One region of the Pseudomonas sp. A-B-19 genome, then DNA from elsewhere that is predicted to be linked to it. Evidence: riboswitches for the same ligand, from Rfam matches in the RefSeq annotation. Region 1 holds a riboswitch; the other holds the start of a gene.
The links. A riboswitch is a leader RNA that binds a small molecule or an ion and turns the genes downstream of it on or off. The one in region 1 is predicted to bind cobalamin.
Positions count from the first base shown of each region.

Region 2: it holds a riboswitch for cobalamin, as region 1 does, so the genes downstream of both, KGA81_RS06500 (CbtB domain-containing protein) here and cobO (cob(I)yrinic acid a,c-diamide adenosyltransferase) in region 1, are expected to answer to the same signal.

Region 1 is NZ_JAGYGN010000001.1:348,660-353,066, forward strand. It holds gene KGA81_RS01490 (cobyrinate a,c-diamide synthase) at 1-832, opposite strand, end outside; gene cobO (cob(I)yrinic acid a,c-diamide adenosyltransferase) at 829-1,440, opposite strand; cobalamin riboswitch at 1,522-1,756, opposite strand; gene KGA81_RS01500 (hypothetical protein) at 1,910-2,494, shown strand; gene KGA81_RS01505 (class I SAM-dependent methyltransferase) at 2,562-3,224, opposite strand; gene KGA81_RS01510 (C40 family peptidase) at 3,243-3,779, opposite strand; gene KGA81_RS01515 (C40 family peptidase) at 3,945-4,407, opposite strand, start outside.
Region 2 is NZ_JAGYGN010000004.1:202,437-206,843, forward strand. It holds gene cobN (cobaltochelatase subunit CobN) at 1-494, opposite strand, end outside; gene cobW (cobalamin biosynthesis protein CobW) at 498-1,568, opposite strand; cobalamin riboswitch at 1,671-1,884, opposite strand; cobalamin riboswitch at 2,061-2,287, shown strand; gene KGA81_RS06500 (CbtB domain-containing protein) at 2,408-2,599, shown strand; gene KGA81_RS06505 (CbtA family protein) at 2,611-3,318, shown strand; gene KGA81_RS06510 (cobalamin biosynthesis protein) at 3,315-3,728, shown strand; gene cobM (precorrin-4 C(11)-methyltransferase) at 3,812-4,407, shown strand, end outside.

The sequences.
Region 1 (4,407 bases):
ATGCACGGTCGCGGATCGGCGAGAAGAACGACAATTCGGCGCCCATCGCCCGCAGCAAATCCAGGCTCGCGCCGTAGGTGAACGCAAAGGCTTCATCACGGGCGACGGCAATGCGCACACCGGCCAGCAGCGGTTCGGCCGCGATGACATCAGGGGCGGCGAATTCGACTGCCGGCGGCAGCGCGACCTCACAACTGCTGGCCAGGGCATCGGCTGCCGCATCGAGGCGCAGGTCGAGATCATTCAGCTCACTGGCCTGCACCAGCCCCAGGTGCCGGCTCGGCAGTTCGATCCCGGTTTCCCGGGACAGCGCGCCGTACCAGCGCAAACCTTCAGTCAGGCTTCCTTCGAGCAGTTGCGCGTGGCGCAGCGTGCCGACGCGGTTGGCCAGCACGCCGGCGAACGGCAAGTCCGGCTGATAACGCGCCAGCCCCAGAGCCAATGCGCCGAAGGTCTGGGCCATGGCGGTGCCATCGATCACACCCAGCACCGGCACACCGAAATGCCGCGCCAGATCGGCGCTCGACGGCGTTCCGTCGAACAGCCCCATGACACCTTCGATCAGGATCAGGTCGGCTTCAGCGGCGGCTTCCCACAGCAGCCGGCGACTCTCTTGCTCACCAACCATCCACATGTCCAGTTGATACACCGGCGCACCGCTGGCGCGCTCGAGGATCATCGGATCGAGAAAGTCGGGGCCACACTTGAACACGCGAACCTTGCGCCCCTGATTGCGATGCAATCGGGCCAGCGCCGCGGTGACGGTGGTCTTGCCCTGGCCGGAAGCCGGCGCGGCAATCAGTACCGCCGGACAATGTCGAGGCTGACTCACAATTCGACGCCTTTCTGCGCTCTGATCCCGGCCTGGAAGGCGTGTTTGATCATGCCCATTTCGGTGACGGTGTCAGCCATTTCGATCATTTCCGGCTTGGCGGCACGCCCGGTGACCACCACATGTTGCATCGGCGGCCGGGACTGCAAGTCGCTGAGCACCTGATCGAGATCGAGGTAGCCGTGCTTGAGGGCGATATTCAGCTCATCAAGCACCACCAGACCGATGGACGGGTCGCGCAGCAGTTGCCGGGACACCGCCCAGGCAGCTTCGGCGGCGGCGATGTCGCGCTGACGATCCTGGGTTTCCCAGGTAAAGCCTTCGCCCATCACATGAAAACGCACCTGCTCGGGAAAGCGCCGGAAGAACAACTCTTCGCCCGTGCTGTTGCGGCCCTTGATGAACTGCACCACGCCGCATTGCATGCCGTGCCCCATGGCGCGGGCAAGCATGCCGAAAGCCGAACTGCTCTTGCCCTTGCCGTTGCCGGTCAGCACCAGCAGCAGGCCACACTCGTTCGGGGAATTGGCGATGCGCTCGTCGATCACGGCTTTTTTGCGCTGCATGCGCGCCAGGTGGCGTTCGTCACGATCGGGGGTATCAGTCATGGGGGAGCTCTCCGTTGAGGCAGGAATAACGGCGGGCAGGCACAGCAATAGAAGGCAACAAGCCTGGCATCGCCCACCGTGATGCCGCTGGATGAATCAGGCCGGTCTCCGGGCTCATGAGTGGCCGCGGGGCCAGACTGTGCGCCTTCCCGTATCAAATCGACACAGTGGCATCACACACAGTTTTCACTCATTTACCGTTGCGGGGGCAGCGCCGGAATTGCGGACCTTCGACCAACAGAAGGACTCACTCACCGGCTTCCCTGTTTCACTCTGTCGACCCAAGCCACAGAGCACCTGAAACAAGCGGCGAAGGTTAGAGGGTTGGGGGTGGAGCGTCAATTAAAGCCGGGAGGCGATCGACCGATTGACTGTCATCAATCAATAAACTGACGTCAATCTTGTGCCACGATCCCAGCAGTGATATCAAAGAGCCACAACTTATCAACACAACAATAAGGGTGAGCCCATGCAAGGCATGATCATCAGCAATCCAAAGCTGGAATTCCTGCGCCCGGTGCTCGAGCGCTGGTTCGAATGCATCGACCGTTACAACGCCGTCCGCGGTGATGGCGACACGCCGTACTGGCACGACGAAAAAGCCAATCTCGGACTGCTGTCTGCCGCCGCCTGGATGGCCGAGATGGTCACGCTGCAACAGACACCAACCCGCAAACAGACCGAAGAAGGCGAGCGCAACAGCCGCGCCGACCTGTTCCTCGCCTCGCCCGAAACCCGCGCCTACATTCAGACCACCCAGCGCTGGCCACGGGTCAACAGCCTCAACCTGAGCCAGGCCCTGCTCGACATCGCCAGCGATGCCAAGCGCGTGAGCCACGCCAGCGACCTGAAACTCGGCTGCCTGTTCGTCGCCCCGCAAAAAGCCCAGCAAGGCGCCACGCCGGAAGAACTCCAGGACATGGTCGACGACCTGCAAAAGGAACACACCTGCGCGGTCGCCTGGTATTTCCCATACGCCTATCGCAAATTGCGCAACGAAGCCGGCAACTATCACCCCGGCATTGCAGTGCTGTTCAAGGAAGCTCGCGGCTGAGGCGTTGAACCGGACTTGGTGGGAGCGAGCCTGTGGCGAGGGGGCTCGCTCCTACAGGATTCAACACTCAGCGCTTGCGGCAGAGCGTCAACCCATCCCCGATCGGCAACAACGAAAGATCTACCCGCATATCGTTTTTCAACGCCCGGTTGAGCACCTGGATCGCCCGGGTGTCCGCGCTCTCGGGACTGGTCTCCAGCACGCGCCCGCTCCACAGGGTGTTATCGAACACCGCCAGCCCGCCGACCCGCAGCAATCCCAGTGCGTGTTCCAGATAATTCGGGTAGTTGGCCTTGTCGGCATCGATGAACACCAGGTCGTACTGCCCGCCCTGCCCTTGTCGCTCAAGCTCTGCGAGGGTTTCCAGCGCCGGGGCCAGGCGCAGGTCAATCCGTCCGGCAAGCCCCGCCTCCTGCCAGTACCGTCGTGCGATGGCGTTGTAGTCGCCGGGGATATCACAGCAAATCAGCAAGCCGTCAGCCGGTAATGCCGACGCCATGCACAGGGCGCTGTAACCGGTGAAAGTGCCGACTTCGAGCAAGCGCCTGGCCCCCGTCAGTTTCACCAGCAAAGCGAGAAACTGCCCCTGCTCCGGCGCCACCTGCCAACGTGCCATCGGCAGCGCCTGGGTCTCATCGCGCAAGCGCTTGAGCAGTGGCGTTTCGCGCAGGGAGACATCGAGCAGGTATTGGTACAGGGCGTCGTCGAGATTAAGCGTGCGAGCAGTCATGACCACCGCCTCCGGACGTTACGGGTTGCGCGCCAGATGTTCAGGCTGCAGAACACGCTTGGCGCTCAGATAAGCCTTTTGCCAATAAGCCTTGGACAAGCTGTCGAGCTTCACGGTGCCGCCGGTGGCCGGCGCGTGGACGAAGCGCCCTTCTCCCACGTAGATGCCGGCATGGCTGACCTGGGAACCGCCATTGGTGGCGAAGAAAATCAGGTCACCGGTTTGCAGACCTTCCTTGCCCACATTCGCCGCTTGCATGGAGATCATTTCACGAGTGGTGCGCGGCAGGGAAATACCGGCGACATCGCGGTACACATAACCGATCAGGCCGCTGCAATCAAATCCGGAATCCGGCGTATTACCACCCCAACGATAAGGCGTGCCCACCAGGCCAAGCGCGCGAAACAGCACGTCTTGTGCCTCGGGCGAAAAAGCTTCTGAGGATCCGAATACGACGGGAGCGCGAACCACCTGCGCGGGTGGCGGTGTGCGGCTGGCGCAGGCACTGAGCAGCGCTGCGAAGCACATGATTGCGAGGCGGGCCGACATCGTCATAAGCAGAGCATCCTGATCTGGCTGCGGCTTTTTCTGCGGGGAGCGCAGAAAAGAAAACCGCCTGCGTTGGACGCAGGCGGTTTGCCATCATTTGTAGATCAAGATTCTAGCGGGTATACGACAAACTTCAAGTAAGACTTTAAGTTCGCCCTACAAACTGTCCGTTTATTTACGTGCAGTGACGATTGGCGACGCGTTAGGTGCCATCGCCAGGGCGCGCTTGGCTTCGATGAAGGTCTTGTTCCAGTAACTGTCGCCCAGACTATCGATGCGCACCCCACCGCTGCGGCGGCTGCTGGAGTGGATGAACTGGTTGTCACCCAGGTAGATCCCGGCGTGACTGACACGGCCACGACGGCCATTGGTTGCGAAGAACAGCAGGTCGCCCGGCTCAAGCTTGCTGCGCGAGACCAGCGGAGCGTCCACGTTGATCATTTCGCGGGTGGAGCGTGGCAGGTTCATGCCCGCCTCTTCGCGAAACAGGTAACCGATGAAACCGCTGCAATCGAAGCCGGCTTCAGAAGTACCGCCGAAACGGTAACGGGTACCGATCAGGGACATGCCACGTTCGAGGATGCTGTCGGCCAGGACCGGAAGCTGGTAGGACTTGCCGCCAGCGAAGTCGGCC
Region 2 (4,407 bases), on a different contig from region 1:
TAATCACGGGCCAGCCAACGGTTGGCCAGGCAGCGGAAGAAGTCCAGGGCGTTACCCATGCCACCCTGACGCAGAAACTGCCAGAGCCGGTCACGATCCTCGGCGCCGACGGTGCTCAGGTCACTGAGCTCCGGGTCCGGACGATCATCGCCCGGCACCAGAATCACCTGCACGCCGCGCTGGGACAGTTCGACCAGGCGTTCGATGCCGTAACGCCAATAGGCGATGCCACCGTGCAGCGAAATCAGGATCACCTTGGCGTGACGCAGCACTTCATCGACGTACAAATCGACCGAGGCATGGTTCTGCACCTGCATCGGGTTGGCCAGGCGCACGCTCGGGTAATCGTCGGGCAATTGCTGCGCCGCTTCGGCGAGCAGCGCCAGGCTGGAATCGCCGCTGCACAGGACCACCAGTTCGGCGGGGGTTTGTCCAAGGTCGGCAATGTTGTCATCCGACACGAAACCGCCGGGCTGGGTCCTGAGCAGGTGCATGGCTTACACGCTGAGCGCGGCGCGCAGTTGCGCTTCGAGAACCGTGGCATCCAGTTCCTGGCCGATCAGCACCAGGCGGGTGATGCGCGCTTCTTCGGCGCCCCACTGGCGGTCGAAGTGTTTGTCGAAACGCGTGCCCACGCCCTGGATCAGCAGGCGCATCGGCTTGTTCGGGACTGCCGCGAAACCCTTGACTCGCAAGATGCCGTGCTGGACCACCAGTTGGGTCAGCGCGTCCATCAGCAGGCTTTCGTCGGCTTGCGGCAGTTGGATGGAGATCGAATCGAAGGCGTCGTGATCGTGGTCATCGTGATCGTCGTCGCCATCATGATGATGGTCATGGTGACTATGCCGGCTGTCGATGTGTTCTTCGGAGCCGGCACCCAGGCCGATCAGCACGTCCAGCGGCAGGCGACCGCTACTGGCTTCGACGACTTTCACCGCTGGCGGCAACTCTTCGGAGACTTCCAGGCGCACACGGGCCAGGTCGGCCGGGTTGATCAGGTCGGTTTTGTTGAGGATCACCAGGTCGGCGCTGGCCAGTTGGTCGGCGAACAGCTCGTGCAGCGGCGATTCGTGGTCCAGATTCGGGTCGAGTTTGCGCTGTGCGTCGACCTGATCCGGGAAGGCCGCGAAGGTGCCGGCGGCGACGGCCGGGCTGTCGACCACGGTGATTACCGCATCCACCGTGCAGGCGCTGCGGATTTCCGGCCACTGGAAGGCTTGCACCAGCGGCTTGGGCAGGGCCAGGCCGGAGGTTTCGATGAGAATGTGGTCCAGATCGCCGCGACGGGCCACCAGTTCGCGCATCACCGGAAAGAATTCTTCCTGGACGGTGCAGCACAGGCAGCCGTTGGCCAGTTCATAGACACGGCCGTTGGCTTCTTCTTCGGTGCAACCGATTGAGCACTGCTTGAGGATTTCGCCGTCGATACCCAACTCGCCAAATTCGTTGACGATCACCGCGATGCGGCGACCCTGGGCGTTGTCGAGCATGTGGCGCAGCAGCGTGGTTTTACCCGAGCCGAGAAAGCCGGTGACGATGGTGACGGGTAGTTTGGCCAGTGTTTTCATCGGATGCCCTATGGCTTAGGTGGCGGGCATACGGGACGACAACCGGCAACACGCGCGCGCGTGCCTGAAGAGTTCGCCACCGGATCACCCCGCCCGGTTGAAGGTGAGAATCTGTAACGAGGCAGGTCTCCTGGCTGACGGTGCGCCGGCCTTGAGCCTGGCATTCGCTGCGCCTTCCCGCCGGCCTCATGGATTGAGTCAGCAGTGGCGTGGCAACGAACATCACCGTTCACAGTTGCGGGGGCAGCCGCGGCATCGACCGCGTTCCCTTCTTAGCTTCGACAAACGCCGAAGAACCTCGAAAGCGCAAGGCTACGCATGGTATTGGGGTGGGTCAATATCTTGTGGTGCCCTCACTGGCCTCATCGCGAGCAAGCTCGCTCCCACAGGGGATCGCGCTCCAATGTGGGAGCGAGCTTGCTCGCGATTCAGGCGACGCGGTTCCGAGTTGAGAACCCTTGCCAATTGACGCCCAACCCCTGCCCATGCTCTCCTACGCACCTTGTTACGGGTGCCCTTCACAGGGTGAAACGGGAAACCGGTGAATCATGTGCTTTACTCTAAAGCCATGTCAGTCCGGTGCTGCCCCCGCAACGGTAAGCGAGCGAAGCGTCAGATCCACTGTGCCACTACGGCATGGGAAGGTGGCGCTTGCAGGATCAGGCGAACGCCTGCGCCCCTCGTGAGCCCGGAGACCGGCCCGCAACACAAAGTGACCAATACGGTCACCGAACCAACAAACCCGCGGTGGGCGGGCGCTGTTTGAACCTCTGCGCGCCTGGTCCTGCGGAGGTTTGCATGCGCTCTTATTCCCCGCTGACAGACCAGAGGGATACGCCATGTCGATCATCAGCAGCGCCGAACACACATCCGCGAGCACCACCACAACCCTGACCCAACGTCTGACCGCCGCCGTCTTCGCGTCGATCCTGGGTGCGAGCCTTGTGTATTTCGCCGGTTTCTCGCACATCGAAGCGGTGCACAACGCGGCCCACGATACCCGTCACAGCTCCGCGTTCCCGTGCCATTGAGAGCTGTCGACATGATCAAGCGTATTGCGCAAACCGCAGGTTTCACCGGGCTGCTGGCCGCCCTGCTGCTGACCCTGCTGCAAAGCTTCTGGGTCGCTCCGCTGATATTGCAGGCCGAGACCTACGAAAAAGCCGAACCGGCCGCGGTTGAAATGCATGAGCACGCCGACGGTGCGATGGCCGCCCACACTCACGATGGCGAAGCCTGGGAGCCGGAAGACGGCTGGCAACGCGTGCTGTCGACCACCGGCGGCAATCTGGTGGTAGCGGTCGGTTTCGCCCTGATGCTGGCCGGCCTGTATACCTTGCGTGCGCCGACCAAAACCTCCCAGGGCCTGCTCTGGGGCCTGGCCGGTTATGCGACGTTCGTGCTCGCGCCGACGCTCGGCCTGCCACCGGAATTGCCCGGCACTGCCGCCGCCGATCTGGCACAACGGCAACTGTGGTGGATCGGCACGGCCGCCTCCACTGCCGTCGGTATCGCCCTGATCGTATTCAGCCGTCACTGGCTGATGAAAGTCCTCGGCGTGGCAATCCTTGCCGTTCCCCATGTGATTGGCGCACCGCAACCGCAAGTGCATTCGATGCTCGCTCCAGAGGTGCTGGAAACCCAATTCAAAATCGCTTCGCAGCTGACCAACGTGGTGTTCTGGCTGGCCCTGGGCCTGATCAGCGCCTGGTTGTTCCGTCGCAAAAGCGATGGCCAATACCACGCATGACTGACGTCAGCACAGCGCCGACCCTGGCGGTCGGCCTGGGCTGCCAACGGGGCTGCCCCGTCAGCACGTTGCTGGCGCTGCTCGACCAGGCACTGGAGGCGCACCAGATTGCTCGTCATGAAATCAAGGCCCTGGCCAGCATCGACTCCAAGCGTGACGAACCTGCGCTGATCGAACTGGCTCAGCAGCTTGGCCTGGAATTGATGTATTTCAGCAGTGAACAACTGGCCGCTTATGAACCGCAACTCAGCCATCAATCGCAAATAGCGTTTGAACGCACCGGCTGCTACGGCGTGGCGGAAAGCGCCGCCCTGGCCCTGGCGGAACAACTGGCCCAGGCCCCGGCAAAACTGTTGATTCCGCGGCAAAAATACGCGCAGGCGACCCTGGCATTGGCTGGCGCTGCGTAAAAAACCGATAATCCCCGCCTTTAATCATGAACATTCTTCATCTGAAGCCCTGTTCAGCCTCTATTTCCCTACAGGAACCGACCATGACCGTCTACTTCATTGGCGCAGGTCCCGGCGACCCCGAACTGATTACCGTCAAGGGCCAGCGGCTGATTCGCAGCTGCCCGGTGATCATTTATGCCGGCTCCCTGGTGCCTGCTGCCGTACTGGAGGGTCACTGTGCCGAACAGGTGGTCAATAGCGCCGAACTGCACCTGGAACAGATCATCGACCTGATCAGGACCGCCCACGCCAACGGTCAGGATGTTGCCCGAGTGCACTCCGGCGATCCGAGTCTTTATGGTGCAATTGGCGAGCAGATTCGCTATCTGCGTGAACTGGACATTGCGTTCGAAATCGTCCCAGGCGTGACCGCCACAGCCGCTTGCGCGGCGCTCTTGGGCGCGGAGCTGACCCTGCCGGACATTTCGCAGAGCGTGATCCTGACTCGCTACGCCGACAAAACCGCCATGCCGCCGGGAGAGGAATTTTCCAGCCTGGCGCAACACGGCGCGACCATGGCGATTCATTTAGGGGTCAATCACCTGGCGAAGATCGTTGAGGAACTGCTGCCCCATTACGGCGCCGATTGCCCGATTGCGGTGGTGCACCGCGCGAGCTGGCCGGATCAGGACTGGGT